3 regions of the Blautia faecis genome follow, and region 2 is predicted to be linked to each of the others. Evidence: predicted binding sites of a transcription regulator. Region 2 holds the regulator's gene; each other region holds the start of a gene.
The links. The regulator Rex, encoded in region 2, represses fermentation and respiration genes when NADH is low (regulators of the CRP and FNR family bind a similar motif). The targets are predictions, from matches to a motif close to ATTGTTAANTANTTAACAAT.

Region 1: a site for Rex is predicted at 4,494-4,513, ahead of PGQ38_RS05260 (4Fe-4S dicluster domain-containing protein). Genes of this name have one in related genera too.
Region 3: a site for Rex is predicted at 4,422-4,441, ahead of pflB (formate C-acetyltransferase). Genes of this name have one in related genera too.

The regions. Positions count from the first base shown of each region.
Region 1 is NZ_JAQDKY010000007.1:17,199-23,546, forward strand. Features, by position in the region: gene PGQ38_RS05245 (L-lactate dehydrogenase) at 1-872, opposite strand, end outside; gene PGQ38_RS05250 (hypothetical protein) at 1,257-1,400, opposite strand; gene pepT (peptidase T) at 1,608-2,825, opposite strand; gene PGQ38_RS05260 (4Fe-4S dicluster domain-containing protein) at 2,883-4,394, opposite strand; gene PGQ38_RS05265 (glycyl-radical enzyme activating protein) at 4,758-5,549, opposite strand; gene PGQ38_RS05270 (glycyl radical protein) at 5,723-6,348, opposite strand, start outside.
Region 2 is NZ_JAQDKY010000005.1:102,770-109,117, forward strand. Features, by position in the region: gene PGQ38_RS04320 (2-isopropylmalate synthase) at 1-87, shown strand, start outside; gene PGQ38_RS04325 (NADP-dependent isocitrate dehydrogenase) at 142-1,347, shown strand; gene PGQ38_RS04330 (ABC-F family ATP-binding cassette domain-containing protein) at 1,499-3,412, opposite strand; gene PGQ38_RS04335 (redox-sensing transcriptional repressor Rex) at 3,691-4,344, shown strand; gene PGQ38_RS04340 (NAD(P)H-hydrate dehydratase) at 4,424-5,980, shown strand; gene alr (alanine racemase) at 6,055-6,348, shown strand, end outside.
Region 3 is NZ_JAQDKY010000007.1:1,335-7,682, reverse strand. Features, by position in the region: gene PGQ38_RS05195 (FAD-dependent oxidoreductase) at 1-62, shown strand, start outside; gene PGQ38_RS05190 (fumarate hydratase) at 190-1,032, shown strand; gene PGQ38_RS05185 (Fe-S-containing hydro-lyase) at 1,035-1,601, shown strand; gene PGQ38_RS05180 (YoaK family protein) at 1,758-2,447, shown strand; gene PGQ38_RS05175 (sodium-dependent transporter) at 2,605-3,996, opposite strand; gene pflB (formate C-acetyltransferase) at 4,489-6,348, shown strand, end outside.

The sequences.
Region 1 (6,348 bases), on a different contig from region 2:
ATACGCATCTGAACTTTTCCCTGTATTCCATTTGGTCCTACAAGAGTAAGGGTACTCAGGCACACATCTTCGATTCCATACTCACCGTGAAGCATGGAGGATACGGTTGCAAGGGAATCGGAAGCTGCCAGGATCAGACCTACCAGCTGGCAAACGGTAGCAGATACTGCGTAGAAGGTTGCGCCTTTCTTTGCAATAACTTTTCCGCCGGATTTCTGTACATATTCCAGCATGGCTTCTTTATCCAGAGGTTTCACATCCTTGCCGTGAGCTTTCATTTCTTCATAATACTCATCTGTGCTGAGACCGGAAATGTAAGCGCCGGTCCATGGAATGAAGGAGGTGTCGCCGTGCTCGCCAAACACATAAGCGTGGATATTTCCCTGGGCTACTTTGAAGTGCTCGGAAAGTCCATAGCGAAGTCTTGCTGTATCAAGAATAGTTCCGGATCCCATGATCTGATTCTCCGGAAGACCGGAAATCTTGGTAAATACATAGGTCATAATATCTACCGGGTTGCTTACAATAATATACTTTGCGTCCGGAGCTTCTTTTACGATCTGAGGAGTGATGCTCTTCAGAATGTTTACGTTTGTCTGAGTAAGCTCAATTCGTGTCTGTCCTGGTTTACGGGCGATTCCGGAAGTAATGATCACGATGTCTGAATCTTTGGCATCTGCGTAATCTCCGGCCACCAGAGATACAGGGCTTCTAAAGCAGGTTCCCTGCTCAATGTCCATAACCTCTCCTTCAACCTTCTCCTTGTTGATGTCGATCAGAACAATCTCGGAAGCGATCTCATCGTGTGCCAGTGTGTAAGCGATAGTGGAGCCAACGCTTCCAGCTCCGATAATGGTAATTTTGCTGCTCATAAAAAACTCCTTTCATGGGGTTGTGGGATTGTGTCAACTTTTCCCTCTGTTTTGTTACTTTTCCGTGGGATTGGTTGGTTTTCCCTGTGTGATGTCTTTTGTTTCTTGTTTATTTTTTAACAATCACAGTTAGAAAAAAAGCGGGTAAAAACTTTATTTTCTGCCTTGTGACATGGCCTAAACCAGAAACACAGAGAATTTTCTTCCTGTTTTCCTGGTTCAAGTCATGTCACTATGTGTTTCTTGACAAACAATTCTCAACAAAAGGACTTTTCCCTCTTCGTCTCCGCATAAAATATTGGTTTTCTCCGCTCTCATTAAGATACCACAATGACAATCTTTTAACAACTGTTTTTTGAAATTTTTATCATTATTTTGGGGCTTTTACATATTGCATAAATATAGGAGCTCTGTTTTGTATGATTTTATGTAGGTTACTTCTGTAAATCCCATTGTCCCCAGATTGGCGTCTCCCTTTTTCAGATATGCATTAATTTCCTTATTATTTACAATTTCCTGGTACTTCAAGTAGATCAGTTCTCCTTTTTATCCTTTTTAGCTTTTTTCTCAGGATAATTATAAGGGGAAAAAAGCATGTTGTTGTCTTAGCCATGTAAAATTTTGTTTAAATTTTGAGAAGAAGAAAGCACCTGTCGGTTACGATTCGACAGATGCTTTTTTCTAAAGCATGTTTAAAAAATTATATATCTCACCAATGCTTTTTTCCTACCCGAATCAGCAGGCGTACAGCTTCACAATATTCTTCAGATTCTCCACAGCATAATCCATTCCTTCAACGGTAATGTGTTCGCATGGTCCGTGGAAGGCATAGCCGCCGGTTCCAAGGTTCGGACAGGGCAGTCCCATGAAGGAAAGCCTTGCGCCATCTGTGCCGCCGCGGATTGCAACTGTCTTAGGATTCAGCCCGGACTGCTGGACGGCTTTCTTGGCGTTATCGATCAGGTGCATGCAAGGCTCGATCTTCTCTTTCATGTTGCGGTACTGTTCTTTGATGATGAGGGTTACGGTACCTTCGCCGTATTTCTCGTTGAGAAGCTTGACGATATGTCTCATCAGCTCCTGGCGGCAGGCGAACATGGCGCTGTCGTGGTCACGGATAATGTAGTCAAGGCTTGCAGAAGACACATCTCCGCTCATTTCACAGAGATGGAAAAATCCCTCATACTCTTCTGTGTTCGCTGGGGTATCTCCTGCCGGAAGCATGTTATTGAACTCCATGGCAACCAGGGCTGCATTGATCATGGTGTTCTTACTGCTGCCCGGGTGTACAGAAAAGCCTTTGATCTTTACTTTCGCACCTGCGGCATTGAAGTTCTCATACTCGATCTCATTCTCCGCACCGCCATCTACAGTATAGGCAAAATCTGCTCCAAAGTCTTCTACATCGAAGAAGTCTGCGCCGCGGCCCACTTCTTCATCCGGGGTAAAGCCGATACAGATTTTTCCATGAGGAATGTTCTCTGTGATCACCTGCTCTGCCATAGTCATGATCTCAGCCACACCAGCCTTGTCATCTGCACCAAGAAGGGTGCTTCCGTCGGTGGTGATCAGGGTTCTTCCTTTTAAAGATGCCAGATGTGGGAAATCTTTCAAGGTAAGAGCATATTCACTGTCTCCCAACTTTACATCACCGCCGTCGTACTCCGGGATGATCTGTGGATTTACGTTTTCTCCGGAGAAATCAGGTGCTGTGTCCATATGTGCGATAAAGCCGATGGCTGGTTTCTCTTCCAAGCCTTCTGTAGCCGGGATCACGCCATAAACATAGCACTTGTCATCAATGCGCACGTCCTGAACCCCTATTTTTTTCAGTTCCTCTGCCAGCTGGTTTCCCAGGTCAAACTGACGGCTGGTGGATGGCACGTTCTCCTGCTCATCCTCGCTTGTGGTATATACTTTCACATAATTTAATAAACGTTCGTATGCACGCATTTTTGCTTTTCTCCTTCTCATGTATTCTTTATTTTCAAGCAGCTCGGCTAAATAATTTTACAGCTCTTCCAGTTTCTCCAGTTCCCCGCCAAATGAAGTATCCATACATTCTTCAAAAGACGCTTCCTTCTTCATCTTCTCCAGTGCCACTCCCGCCTTCTTTACAGTCTGCACCGTTCCGGCACCTGCTATGCAGCCGCCAGGACACGCCATGCCTTCCAGCAGATATCCGTTGTATTTCCCTGCTTTGGCTGCCATCAGCATCTTTTTACACTCCTGAAGTCCGTTAGCACTGACTACCTTCACCTCGCGATCCGGATCCATTCGCTTTACAGCTTTCACAACTGCGGCTGCCACACCGCCGCTAACAGCGAAGCCACGACCGTCACTACTGGCCTGGGTAAGAGGCTCTTCCTCCGGAAGGCTGGCGAAATCAACGCCCTTGGCATCAAACATGCCTTTCACCTCTTCAAAGGTGAGAACGAAGTCCACATAGCTTCGAACCGACTTACGGCTTGCCTCCAGCTTCTTGGCTGCACATGGTCCTACAAACACGATCTTGCAGTCTGGCTCTTCCTGCTTCAGAAGTCTGGCAGTCAGTACCATGGGAGTAAGCGCCATGGAAATGCAGTTGGCAAGCTGTGGAACCGTCTTTTTTGCCATAACAGACCATGCCGGGCAACAGGAGGTTCCCATAAACGGAATTTTCTCCGGCACTTCCTTCATGAAGTCCTTAGCCTCCTCAATGGTGCAAAGATCTGCACCCACAGCCACTTCCTTAATATCCGTAAATCCAAGCGCCTTAAAAGCTCCCCGAAGCTGGGTATTCTTCAATTCCGGTTCAAACTGACCTGCCACAGCCGGCGCTACAATGGCATAAACTGGTGTATCACTTTTTAATGCCATAATGGTCTGATAAATCTGTCCCTTATCTACAATGGCACTGAACGGACAGCTTACCAGGCACATTCCACAGGAAACACACTTGTCATAGTCGATCTCTGCTCTGCCATACTCGTCTGAATGGATGGCATTCATTCCACAGGCCTTGGCACACGGACGCTCCTGCTTGATAATGGCATTATATGGACAGGATTCCAGACACTTTCCACATTTGATGCATTTCTCCTGATCGATCACAGACCGCCCGTTTTCCATGTGGATAGCCTGCTTGGGACAGACCTCCTGACAAGGATGTTCCAGACAGCCCTGGCAGCCCTCTGTGACAATCACACGCTTCTCCGGACAGGAGTTGCAGGCGAATTTAATAATATTGATAAGGGGCGGCTCATAATATTTCTCTTCGATCAAGCTGGCTTCTACGCCCTTGGAAATTGGCGCATGCTCGGAAATGTTTCGAAGAGGCAGTCCCATTGCCACACGCAGTCTCTCTCCTACGATAGCTCTCTCCAGAAAAATACTGTCACGATATGTTGCAATCTCTCCTGGAAGAATTTTGTACGGAAGATCATCCATCTCTTTCTCAATGTCGCCCTCATAGGCAAGCCGGGCAATTTCAGTAAAAATCTGGTGTCTGATTTTTGTCTTTGATGAGTATAGTCCTCTCATTCTTTTTCTCCTTATGCTGTAGTATTTTGCACCAGCCAGATTTTACCGCAATCAATCTAACTGTCTTTATAAAGTTTTCTTTCTCCGCTTTTTTAAATAGTTGATATAAATTCATCAAGTATTTATTATACCACCTATCATACAAAAAAATTATAATTTAAGCAAATCTTTTTCCAATTTCTTTTCCTGGAGCATGTATGAAAAAGGCTTTCTTTTAGTGTGTTGAAAGTTGTTCAAATGTGTCCCTCCTGAAGAACTTTTCACCCTCCCAACACATTAAATAAGAAATGCGCGCAAAAAAAGACACTGTACAGATTTCTCCACACAATGTCTTTCTTCAAAATTTTCACATAAAATATTATTTCATCCACCTATCTGGCAATCCAGATCACAGACGGAATGCACTGCTTTTTTCAAAAGTTCCATATGCTTCGGTTCTGGAGGAAGTATCTCCGGCAGCTTGTATTCTCTTCCAAGCCAGTCGTACTTATCCTGTCCCAGACGGTGATAGGGAAGAAGGTGAATCTTCTTCACACCTGGCAATGTAGATGCAAAGGAAGCAATAGACTTGATTTCCTCCACACTGTCATTGAACGTTGGAACGACAGGTACACGAATCACCAGATTGGTCTGGCCAGAAAGAGCTACCTTTCTGGCGTTCTCCAGAGCCAGTCCATTGGGCTTGCCTGTAAACTGCTTATGCTTCTCCTGATTGGTATGCTTGATATCCATCAGGTAAGTATCCAGATAAGGCAGTACCATCTCTATATTTTTCCAGGGAACACAAGCCATACTCTCGATAGCTGTATTAATTCCACGCTCTTTCGCTGCGCGAAGAAGGTCACGGGCAAATTCCGGCTGACAGAGACATTCGCCGCCGGAAAGTGTCATTCCGCCGCCGGAACGGTAGTAGTATGGGCGATCCTTCTCTACCAGTTCGATCATCTCGCGGACAGTTACGTCTCGTCCCATGGTCTTCACGCCGTCTGGAGTTTTCATTGTCTGGATCTTATATTCCTGGGATTCCGGATTGCAGCACCACTGGCATCTGAGCACACAGCCTTTCAAAAACACAATGGTACGGATTCCAGGACCGTCATGGATGGAATAACGCTGGACGTCGAAAATACGCCCTGTAGTGTCTAAATATTCCATAGATATCTCCATTATACGGAAGTGCCAGCAGACTTCTCTTAACGAAGCCACCAGCAATTCCATTTATATTTTTCGCAGAAAGTTTCCATTCACATCCACACTTATCATCTCGCTAAGAAGTGAGCTATGGGGCAATTATAACTCTCCTGCATAAGAGTCTGCTGACTTTCGTTTTAGAATCCCTGCTCAGTTCTTCTGATAATGTCATCCTGCAGAGATTTGGAAAGTGTGGTAAACAGTGCACTGTAACCAGCCACACGTACAACCAGATGCTTATAGTTCTCCGGATGTGCCTGTGCATCCAGCAGTGTCTCTCTGCTTACAACGTTAAACTGCATATGCATTCCCTTCTGATCGAAGTAGGATCGGATCAATGCAACGAACTTCTCAAGACCCTCACGTCCAGACAATGCTGACGGATGGAATTTCTGATTGAACAAAGTACCATTGGATACGATAAAGTGATCCAGTTTCGCAACAGAGCTTGCTGCTGCAGTAGGTCCGTTCACATCCTTGCCTGCGGATGGGGAAACACCATCTGCAACCGGAGTGTGTGCATATCTTCCATCTGGTGTAGCACCAGTCTGTCCGCCAAGGGGTACGTTTGCAGAAACCGGATAAAGTCCTGCCTGGTACTGTCCACCACGTGGGTTCTTAAAGTTCTGAAGCGGTCTTGTATATGTGTAAGCCACATCTCTTGCGAAGTAGTCCACTTCCGGAATATCATTTCCGAATTTCGGAACTTCTGCGATCATATCGTGGATTTCCTGGTATCTTGCCATCTTCTCAGGTGCCATCT
Region 2 (6,348 bases):
GATGGCCGTGTTACTGTGCTTTGTGATACAGAACTTGAAGCAATTGTAGCAGAGACTTGCCAGAGACTTGGAATTACGTTAAAATAGGGTTGCTGCGGACATAGTTCACAGTTACCACAAAACATATACTAGGAGGTAATAATGGGTAAAATTCAAATGCAGACCCCTCTTGTTGAGATGGATGGGGACGAGATGACCAGAATTCTGTGGCAGTTGATCAAGGATGAGCTTCTTCTTCCTTTTATTGATCTGAAGACAGAATACTATGATCTTGGACTGGAATACAGAAATGAGACTGATGACCAGGTAACCATAGATGCAGCGGAAGCCACCAAGAAATACGGAGTTGCTGTTAAATGTGCCACCATTACCCCGAATAAAGCCAGAATGTCTGAGTATAATCTGAAAAAAATGTACAAAAGCCCTAACGGAACTATTCGTGCAATCCTGGATGGAACTGTTTTTCGTGCTCCCATTGTGGTAAAGGGAATCGAGCCATGTGTGAAGAACTGGAAGAAACCTATCACCATTGCCCGTCATGCTTACGGCGATGTATATAAGAATGCCGAGATGTACATTGACAAACCAGGAGATGCTATGCTGGTATTCAAAGGAGAAGACGGCGAGGAGAGAACGGAGCTGATCCATCACTTTGATACTCCAGGCGTGATCCAGGGTGTTCATAACCTGGACAAATCCATTACCAGCTTTGCAAGATGCTGCTTTAATTATGCCTTAGATACGAAACAGGATCTGTGGTTTGGCGGCAAAGATACCATTTCCAAAACATACGATGGCAAATTTAAAGAAATTTTCCATAATATTTATGAAGCTGAGTTTAAGGAAAAATTTGAGGCCGCAGGCATTACTTTCTTCTATAGTCTGATCGATGATGTAGTAGCCCGCGTAATGAAAGCAGAAGGCGGATTTATCTGGGGCTGTAAGAACTATGACGGAGATGTTATGAGTGACATGATTTCCTCTGCATTTGGTTCTCTGGCAATGATGACTTCTGTACTGGTTTCTCCAGATGGATATTATGAGTATGAGGCAGCTCACGGAACTGTACAGAGACATTACTATCGTCATCTGAAAGGAGAGGAGACCTCCACCAACTCTGTAGCAACAATCTTCGCCTGGACCGGTGCTCTGCGAAAAAGGGGTGAGCTGGATCAGAATCAGGAGCTTATAGAGTTCGCAGATAAACTGGAGAAAGCAACCCTTTCCACTATCGAAGGTGGACAGATGACCAAAGACCTGGCACTGATTACTTCTTTAAAAGATGTAAAAGTCCTTAACAGCCGCGAGTTTATTCTTGCAATCAGAGAGAAGCTTGAGGCCATGTAATAAAACAGACAGCTTTAATAAGTTGTTTAAAGTAAAAATGTTAATATTGTTATAAAAACAGGAACGGTTTCGGATATTTATATTCGAAATTCGTTCCTGTTTTTGAAATAAATATGAAATGTAAGGCTCAAAAGAGCAGGTTACTGGTAATTTATGCCAGCTCCTCCCATTTCTCATAAAGCCCTTCCAGTTCTTCTGCTATAGCGGCTTTTTCCCGGCTGAGCTTCGTGCATTCTGCCACATTCGTACAGATATCTGGCAGAACCATGGTTTCATCAATTTCTTTATCCCTTGTTTCCAGTTCTTCAATCCGTGCTTCCACTTTCTTCAGCTCATTTTCCCGTTTTCTCTTCAGAGCCTGTTCCTCTTTCTGCTGCTGCCAGGTGAGTTTGGTTTCAGAGACGTTTTCCTTAACTTCCTGAGCGGCGGTCTCCTGAACAGGAGCATAAATCCGGGTCATCTCCTCCTTCTTTTCCAGGTAGTAATCATAATCACCGATATAATTGACAATGGCCTGGTTGGTCAGATCCATAATGCGGGTAGCAGTCTGGTTAATAAAATAACGGTCATGGGAAACGTAGAGGACAGTTCCTGTGTAGCTGTTCAGTGCTTCCTCCAGAATCTCCTTGGATGCAATATCCAGATGGTTGGTAGGCTCATCCAGTATCAGGAAGTTGGCTTCTGAGAGCATCAGCTTCGCCAGGGAAACACGGCCACGTTCACCACCAGAGAGAGAGGAGATCAGCTTAAACACATCATCTCCTGTAAAAAGAAAAGCAGCCAGCATATTGCGGATTTCAGTCTCAGTGAGAGTCGGATATGTGTCTGATATTTCCTGGAAAATAGTTTTCTCCATATGCAGAACATGGTGTTCCTGATCATAGTATCCGATCTGAACCTTGGAACCCAAGGCAAAGCGTCCTGCATCAGCATCCACAATTCCATTGAGAATCTTCAAAATTGTGGTCTTACCAGTACCATTGTTGCCAATCAGGGCAACACGCTCCCCACGTTTGATTTCAAAATTAATATCTGTAAACAAAGTCTGTCCTGGGAAAGCCTTGGAAAGTCCTTCTACAGTAAGTACATCATTTCCACTGATAAAACGTGGTTCCAGGGAAATACGCATCTGGTTATCAATTTCAATTGGTTTCTCAATGCGCTGGATCTTGTCCAGCATTTTTACACGGCTCTCAGCACGCTTAATGGATTTCTCACGGTTAAAGGAGCGGAGCTTGGTGATAACAGCCTCCTGATGTTTGATTTCTCTTTGCTGGTTCAGGTAAGCCTTGTACTGGGCGTCACGTAGCTGCGCTTTTTTCAGGGCATAAGCGGAATAGTTGCCTTCGTACATTCTCATCTGGGCAGCCTCGATCTCCACGATCTTGGTAACTACCTTGTCCAGAAAATAACGGTCATGGGAAACGATAAATACAGCACCCGGGTAGTTGAGAAGATAGGTCTCAAGCCATGCAATGCTCTCCATATCCAGATGGTTGGTAGGCTCGTCCAGAAGGAGAATATCCGGTTTGGAAATCAGAAGCTTGCCAAGTGCAACCCGGGTTTTCTGACCTCCGGAAAGGTTCTCAATCTGTTTGCCGTAGTCTTCTTCTTCAAATCCAAGACCTTTTAAAACGCCTACGATTTCACTTTTATAAGCGTAGCCGTTTTCCAACTCAAACTGGTGAGTCAGGCGGGTGTAGCTGTTCATCAGGCTCTCAAGTTTGTCTCCTGCTACGTATTTCATTTCCTGCTCCAGAGAACGGATCTTGTCCTCCATATCCAAAATGTACTGCTTGGTGGTCATCAGTTCTTCGTAAATGGTGTGATGACCGTGGATATCCTGGTACTGGGCCAGATAACCGATCTTCTTATCCTTGGCAATGACCACCTGACCGGAATCCGCGGAAATCTCCTCCATGATAATACGAAGAAGAGTTGTTTTCCCCGCACCGTTATTGCCGATGAGAGCGGCCTTTTCCCGTTCTTCTATGTGAAAAGAAGCATCCTGCAGGATCACCTTTTCCCCAAAAGATTTGCAGATGCTCTGACATGATAAAATCATAAGTTCCTCCTTAAAAAGGCGGTTCTGTATACACAGAAACAGCATTATTAGAATGTTCAATAGTATATTATACTTGAAAAATTTATTTTTTGAAAGAATAATTGTCAAATCACAAAAAAATTTGCAAAAATTTGTAATTCTGCACAACTTTAATTGACAAGAAAATAACATTTCGGTATAATTGACATAGTGTTACGCGGGCTGCCGTTTACAGGTAATGTTCCGCGATGCGTTTTTAGCGGAAAAATACAGGCAGCGGAAACAAGGAGGGGAACATTTTGGATGCAAAAGAGATCTCAAAGGCGGTAATTAAGAGATTGCCAAGATATTATCGCTATCTGGGGGAGCTGATGGAAGAGAAGGTGGAACGTATATCTTCCAACGACCTGAGTAAAAAAATGCATGTGACTGCTTCACAGATCCGACAGGACTTAAATAATTTTGGCGGTTTTGGACAGCAGGGATATGGATATAATGTAGAATATCTTTATACAGAAATTGGTAAAATACTGGGTTTGGACACCATTCATCCCATGATCATCCTGGGCGCAGGTAATCTGGGACAGGCACTTGCCAATTATGGAGACTTCGAAAAACGTGGCTTCCGTCTGGTTGGAATTTTTGATATAAACCCGGTTCTGGAGGGGATTTCTGTTCGCGGGATTGAGATTCGGATGATCAACAGTCTCCCGGAATTTATCAGGGAGAATCAGGTGGAGATTGCTATTTTAACCCTGCCGAAGAATAAGGCCAAGGAGATGGCGAAGGTTCTTATTGACAATGGAATCAAGGCAATCTGGAATTTTGCCCATACAGATCTTGACGCCCCGGAGGATGTGATCGTGGAGAATGTTCATCTGTCCGAGAGCCTGATGGCTCTGTCTTACAACTTAAGCCAGTATCGTAACGAACATAAAGAAAACAAAGAATAAAAGTCAAAGAGGACTGCTGCTTGTCTCGCTGAAGGATTTACAGGAGACCGGGCGGCAGTTTTGCATTAGGAGTGGTCTTATGAAAAAAGTTGTAACCTGCAGTCAGATGAAGCTGCTTGACCATGGCACCATTCATAATATGCATGTTCCCTCTCTGGTTCTCATGGAGAGGGCAGCACTTGCCACAGCAGAAGAGATCCGGAAATATCTGGAAAAGAAAAACGGTTCTGGAAATTTGAAAAAAGAACGGATTCTGACCGTCTGCGGATCTGGCAATAACGGAGGTGACGGCATTGCCATTGCAAGACTTCTGCATCTGGCAGGGATCCGTTCTGAGATTTATCTTGCAGGAAATCCGGATAAAATGACAGAAGAAACCCGACACCAGTGGGACATTGCCATGAGCTACCAGGTACCGTTAATGAATAACCCTGTATGGGATGAATATACTGTTATAGTAGACGGAATTTTCGGCGTTGGACTCTCCAGGGAGATTACCGGGAATTACAAAGAGATAATTGACCATATGAATGAAGCTCCTGCATATAAAGCAGCGGTGGATATTCCGTCTGGCATTCATGGAGATACGGGAGCTGTTCTTGGAACTGCTTTTGAGGCAGATCTTACCGTAACATTTGCGTATAAAAAACGTGGGCTTTGTCTATATCCGGGAAGAGCTTATGCTGGCAGAACTGTGGTGGCGGATATTGGAATTTATGACCGGGACCGTGATGGCAGTGAGCTTGCAAGCAAGGCTGCCTGGCATATAGAAAAATCTGATATGAAAACTCTTCCGGCAAGAAAACCATGGGGAAATAAAGGAACATTTGGCAAGGTTCTTCTTGTGGCGGGTTCGAAGGGAATGTGCGGAGCAGCCTGTCTGAGTGCCAGTGCAGCACTTCATGGAGGTGCCGGGATGGTGAAAATCCAGACTGTGGAAGAGAACCGGATTCCTTTACAGAGCCTTTTGCCTGAGGCAATGCTGACCAGCGAATTTGATGAGGAAGCCAATAAGAAAAATTTAAACTGGTGTGATGTGCTGGTGATCGGTCCAGGACTTGGAACTGAAGGCTCAGGAAAGGAAAGAATGCTTTGGTTCCTGGAAAACGGAGCAAAAGCAGGAAAGCCTGTTATACTGGATGCAGATGGTCTGAATATTCTGGCAATGCATCCACAGTGGATGAAATTCATAGGGGAACAGACCATTCTCACACCCCACATGGGCGAGATGAGCCGTCTTTGCGGCTTGGATGTATCAGAACTAAAGGAAGACCCTGTAGCCCGTGCTTATCAGTATGCAGAGAAAAGTGGCGGTGTTCTGGTACTGAAAGACGCATGTACAGTAGTGACTGACCGGAATGAAAAGCTGTATCTGAATCTTTCTGGTAATTCGGGAATGGCCACAGCAGGAAGCGGAGATGTGCTTTCCGGTATTATCGCATCTGTTCTCTGCATGTATTTAAGCTGTGAGGAAGAACAGGAGCTTTCCTATAAAGCTGCCATGGCGGTGTATATTCACGGTCTTTGCGGTGATATTGCCAGAGAGAAAAAAGGATCTCACGGCATGACGGCGAAGGATATGATCGAAGCCCTGCCGGAAGTTTTGAAACTGGCAGAAGTTCAGAGTAAAGGATGAGAATTGTGACGTACATTTTGCAGAACGCCTTTTGAGGCATGCTCTGATAAATTTAGAAAATCGAGGAAAATGTTATGGAAAAATACAGCAGAATCAAAGCATTGATTTCTCTTGATGCAATCAGATATAATTTTGAACAGATGAAGAAGAACATAAAAGAGGGAACAAAGATCATCGCAGTGATCAAAGCGGATGCATATGGTCACGGTGCAGTACCTATTGCGAGAATGCTTGAGGAATTTGATTATATATGGGGATTTGCTGCGGCTACAGCCCAGGAGGCATTACAGCTTCGAAAAGCCGGGATCACAAGACCGATTCTGATCCTGGGACTGGTATTTGAAGAATATTATAAGAAACTTGCTGAA
Region 3 (6,348 bases), on a different contig from region 2:
CAGAGACCGATAAAGTATCTCCGTTACTGCTTCCAAACTATGCCCGTCATGAGCAGAGATAATAACCAGATAGTTAAAAAGAAATTCCGGTACCGTTAAATTGCCGGTATCGGAAGCTTTTTATATAATGTGAAAGGATATGTCGCCTTTTGGCGGTATGCCATAAATGAAAGAAGGGAGCTTACCAAAATGCGTGAAGTAGAAGTAAGCAGACTTACAGACGTCATCGAAAAACTCTGTATCGAAGCAAACGAACATCTTCCGGAAGACGTAAAATGCGCTATCAAAACATGTCGCGCATGCGAAGACGGAGAGATTGCCAAGGGTATTCTTGACAATATTATCGAGAATTTTGATATTGCAGATAACGAAAATGTACCGATCTGTCAGGATACAGGAATGGCATGTGTGTTCCTGGAAATCGGACAGGATGTGCACTTTGTTGGCGGAGATCTTACTGATGCCATCAATGAAGGTGTACGCCGCGGATATACAAACGGATATCTTCGCAAATCTGTTGTAAAAGATCCTGTACGTCGTGGAAACACAGGAGACAATACACCGGCTATGATTTATACAGAAATCGTTCCTGGCGATAAAGTGAAGATCACAGTGGGCCCGAAAGGCTTCGGAAGTGAGAATATGAGTATGATCCGTATGTTCAAGCCATCTGCAGGACTTCAGGGAATCAAAGATTTCATTCTGGAAGTCGTTGAGACAGCAGGCCCGAATCCATGCCCTCCGATGGTTGTAGGGGTTGGAATCGGCGGAACCTTTGACAAATGTGCTCTTCTTGCAAAGAAGGCACTGATGCGTCCTCTGGATTCCCACAATCCTGATCCATTCTATGCAGAGCTGGAAGATGAAATGCTGGAGAAAGTAAACAAGCTTGGAATCGGACCACAGGGCTTTGGCGGAAAAACCACAGCCATCGGCCTGAACATTGAGACAATGCCTACTCACATTGCGGGAATGCCATGTGCAGTCAACATCAACTGCCACGTTACCCGCCACAAAACGGAGGTGATCTGATCATGGAAAGAAGACATATTACACTGCCTCTGACGGAAGAACTGGCAAAAACCCTTCACGCAGGAGATCAGGTTCTCCTTACCGGAACCATCTACACATCCCGTGACGCAGGTCACAAGCGTATGTGTGAGGCTCTTGCAAAAGGCGAAAAGATTCCTTTTGATCCAACAGATGCAACTATTTATTATGTAGGTCCAACTCCTGCAAAACCAGGTCAGGTCATCGGATCTGCCGGACCAACTACCAGCGGCCGTATGGATGCCTACGCACCAACCATGATGTCTGTAGGAGCCCGCGGAATGATCGGCAAAGGAGCGCGTCTGCCTGAAGTAGTAGAAGCCATGAGAAAATATCACGGTGTTTACTTCGGAGCCATCGGCGGTGCCGGCGCCCTTCTTGCCAAATGTATCAAAAAAGCGGAACTTATCGCATACGAGGATCTGGGCGCAGAAGCTCTCCGTAAGCTTTACGTAGAAGATATGCCCCTTGTAGTCATTATTGACAGCGAAGGCAACAATCTTTATGAAGAGGGAAGAAAAGAGTATCTGGAAGCGCATAAAGAAAACTAATAATTGTGACGGAAATCCTGCAGAAAGTCTTTTTCAAATACGCTCCAGGCATATAAGATATATATACTCCACATATCAAAATAGATGTTTACAGAAAGCATTATTTATTCTATAATCTGAAGATATGTATACGAAAGACGAAAGAAGGAGCTTATTATGGACCATCATAAAAGGGTACAGACCTCAGAAGCATTCATAAACAGTGCATTCCTTGCAGTGTCAGGAGGATTTCAGGATGCCTATACCTATTTTACCCGCGATGGCGTTTTCTCCAACGCCCAGACCGGAAACGTGGTACTGATGAGTGAGCGGTTTATGAACGGCGAAGTGAAAGCAGGATTGCATTATCTCATTCCCCTGACCGCATTCTTTCTTGGAGTTCTGTTAGCGGAACGCATTCAGGAAAAATTCCGCTATGCCAGACGCCTTCACTGGCGCCAGGGAATCCTTCTGGTAGAGATCATCCTGCTGTTTCTGGTTGGCTTCATCCCAGGGAACCTGAACGTGCTTGCCACCACCCTGGTATCCTTCTCCTGCGCCCTTCAGGTGCAGACCTTCCGAAAGGTTGAAGGAAATGCCTATGCCAGCACCATGTGTATCGGAAATCTGAGAAGCGGCACTGCCGCTCTTTCCGCTTACATGCGTGAAAGAAAGCCACGCCTGCTTCGTCAGGCCTTATGCTACTTCGCCATTATTTTCCTGTTTGCCATTGGCGCAGGAATTGGCGGCAGACTTTCAATGGCTTACGGCGAAAGAGCCATCTGGGTATCCAGCATCCTGCTTCTCATCAGCTTCCTTTTAATGTTTATTGAGGAAATCGAAGAGGCAGAACACCGCTGGCAGTGAGAAATTAATAAAGCTTCAGTATCTTTACAATTACAAATTATAAAAAACATCCAGTCTCCATATAACGATGGCAGGCTGGATGTTTTTTTACAATATAATCTTTCACAAATTGTGAGGCACATCTTGCAGAAAGTCTTCCTCAAACATGCTCTGCAGTTTAAGATAAAATCCCTGTAGACTGTAAAAACAGAATAAACATCATAACCGGTGCAACAAAGCGGATCATGACGCGGTACAATTTTTTCCTACGGAACTTATCCCCGCTTCTTTCCATTTCGCTAATCACATAATCCGGCGTTACGACCCAGCCGATGAGAATCGTGGAAAGCAGTGCAATAAACGGCATCATAACACTGTTGCTGATGTAATCCATAATATCAAGAAGCTGTCCTACAGAACCGTTCGGAAGCTTCACTTCCACATAGAAAATACTGTATCCCAAAGCGATAACTGCGGAAGCTGCAAGGTAGATCACAGATAAAACAAGAACTGTTTTTTTACGGCTGGTATGAAAAATTTCCATGCAGTTTGCAGTAATAGATTCCAGTACGGAAATACAGGAAGACAAGGTTGCAAAAATAGCAGTTACGAAAAACAGGATTCCTACGAAGGTACCAGCTTTTCCCATTGCAGAAGATACCTTTGGCAGGGAAATAAACATCAGGCTTGGTCCAGCACCCATTCCCTCAGTGCCGGAAAACACATATACAGCCGGGATGATCATGGCACCTGCAAGAAAGGCAACACCTGTGTCAAAAATTTCAATCTGATTGATCGCTTTGTTCAGGTTCACTTCAGGTTTTACATAGGAGCCGTAGGTGATCATAATTCCCATGGATACACTGAGTGAAAAGAACAGCTGGCTCATGGCATCCAGCAGAATCTGCAGAAAACGCTGCACAGTCAGTCCTTCAAGGTCAGGCGTCAGGTAGTAAAGAAATCCCTGTAAGCCGGTGCGAAGCTGACCGGAAGCATCCGTATGTGAAATCGTAAGAGAATACACTGCAATCACTACGACCAGAACTAGCAGGACCGGCATCATCCATTTGGATACTTTTTCAATTCCCTTTTCCACGCCATTGTATACAATGAAAGCAGTAACACCCATGAAAAGCAGTGCGAAGATCACCGGTGAAGTGGAAGAGGTGATAAAGGCTGTAAAATAGTCATCTGCGGCAGCTGCCTGTGCCTGACCGGTTATGTATACCACCGCATATTTGGTAATCCATCCGCCGATGACCGCGTAATAGGTCATAATAAGCACTGGTACAAGGAAGGTAAGGATTCCCAGGAACTTCCATCTGGGACGCATCTGGGTATAGGCTCCGATGGCACTCTTCTGTGTACGCCGTCCGATCGCAATATCAGAGGTGAGAAGGGCAAATCCGAAGGTTAGTACCAGAATCAGGTAGATAATTAAAAATAAGCCGCCTCCGTCCTTTGCGGCAAGGTATGGGAATCTCCACAAATTTCCCACTCCTACAGCACTTCCGGCTGCAGCCAGGACAAAACCAAGCTGTCCTGAAAAATGGTTTGATTTCTTTTCCATTACATTTGTTTCCCCCTTAATGTTGTAAGAATAGGATAACATATGACAAGATAATAGTAAAACAAATACTTAAATTTTTAGCAAGCAGAAAGGAGTATAAGTTATTGTCCACTTCGTTCACAGCAACACGCTCCGTGATGGCATTGAACATGGCGATGCAGATAAGACCATCGAGAGCTTCACGAAAATTTATTCGTTAAGCGATAGCCCCCTTCAATTAAGTTGATAAAATTTAACAAAGTATATCGAGAATATTTCTCTGTATTTACTACAGTGAAAATGGGACTTACAAATGGAAAAATGAATTAAAGTACAGAATATAGGACTTATATATAGGGAAATCCATTTTTTACCAGATAAATTGTACTTTATTAAAAGCATGCCCCAAACCGATTGACGGAAAAAAAACAATCTCGTATACTACAATCGTTAAACCAATAACAATTCTTCAATATACGCGGAGAACTATAAAATAAAGAAAGAGGTACAAGAATGAAAGATTTTGCACAGTGGGAGGGCTTCGAAGGAAGTCGTTGGAAAGAACAAATTAACGTTCGTGATTTTATCCGTCACAATTATACCCCTTATGACGGAGACGATTCTTTCCTGGAAGGCCCGACCGAGGCAACTGACAAACTGTGGGGAAAGCTGCAGGAGCTGCAGAAAGCAGAGCGTGCCAACAATGGTGTGCTTGACATGGAGACAAAGGTTGTCACAGGCCTGACCGCATACGGACCAGGATATATTGCTGAAGACCTGAAGGATCTTGAGAAGATTGTAGGACTTCAGACAGACAAGCCTCTGAAACGTGCATTTATGCCATACGGCGGAATCAAAATGGCTGAGCAGGCATGCGAAATGTACGGCTACAAGGTAGATCCTCAGATCCATGATATGTTTACAAAATATGAGTTCAAAACACATAACCAGGGCGTTTTTGACATTTACACACCAGAAATGAAAAGAGCACGTCACAGCCATATCCTTACCGGACTTCCGGATACTTATGGACGCGGACGTATCGTAGGCGATTACAGACGTGTGGCTCTGTACGGTATTGATGCGCTGATCGAGGGCAAAGAGAAAGACTTTGCAGCAAGTGACCGTCAGGGTATGAGACGTTATGATTTCCAGCTTCGTGAGGAAATCGCAGATCAGATCCGCGCTCTTAAAGGAATGAAAGAGATGGCAAAGGTCTATGGTTATGATATTTCAGAGCCTGCAAAGAATGCTCATGAGGCATTCCAGTGGCTGTACTTTGGATATCTTGCAGCAATTAAGACCCAGAATGGTGCTGCAATGAGTGTTGGACGTATCTCCACATTCCTTGATATCTATATTGAAAGAGACCTTAAGAATGGCGTGATCACTGAGAAAGAGGCACAGGAGCTTGTTGACCACATGGTAATGAAATTCCGTATGGTTAAATTTGCAAGAATTGAGTCCTACAACCAGCTGTTCTCCGGTGACCCGGTATGGGCAACTCTTGAGGTTGCAGGTATTGGTGTTGACGGACGCCATATGGTTACCAAGAATGACTATCGTTTCCTTCATACTCTTGAGGATATGGGACCGGCTCCGGAGCCAAACCTTACTGTTCTTTATTCTTCCAAGCTGCCGGAAAACTTCAAGAAATATGCTGCTAATATTTCTGTTACAACAAGTTCTATCCAGTATGAGAACGATGATGTTATGCGTCCGGTATGGGGCGATGATTATTCTATCTGCTGCTGTGTATCTGCAACTGAGACCGGTAAGGAAATGCAGTTCTTTGGAGCTCGTGCAAACCTTGCGAAATGCCTCCTTTATGCGATCAACGGTGGTGTGGATGAGAAGTTAAAGACTCAGGTAGGACCGGAGTACAAGCCGATCACTTCCGAGTATCTTGATTATGATGAGGTTATGCAGAAATATGACCAGATGATGGACTGGCTGGCTCATCTGTATGTAGGAACTCTGAACATGATCCACTATATGCATGATAAATATTACTATGAGGCAGCTGAGATGGCGCTTATCGATACCAAGGTTGAGCGTTCTTTTGCAACAGGTATTGCTGGATTTTCACATGTAGTAGATTCTCTGTCTGCTATTAAGTATGCGAAGGTAAAAGCTATCCGTGATGAGGATGGAATTACCACTGATTTCCAGGTTGAGGGTGATTTCCCACGCTATGGTAATGATGATGACAGAGCAGATGAGATTGCAAGAAATCTGCTTTCCACCTTCATGGATAAACTGAAACACATCCATACCTACCGTGATTCCAAGCCAACCACTTCTATTCTTACCATTACTTCTAACGTTGTTTATGGTAAAGCTACCGGAGCTCTTCCGGATGGAAGAAAGGCT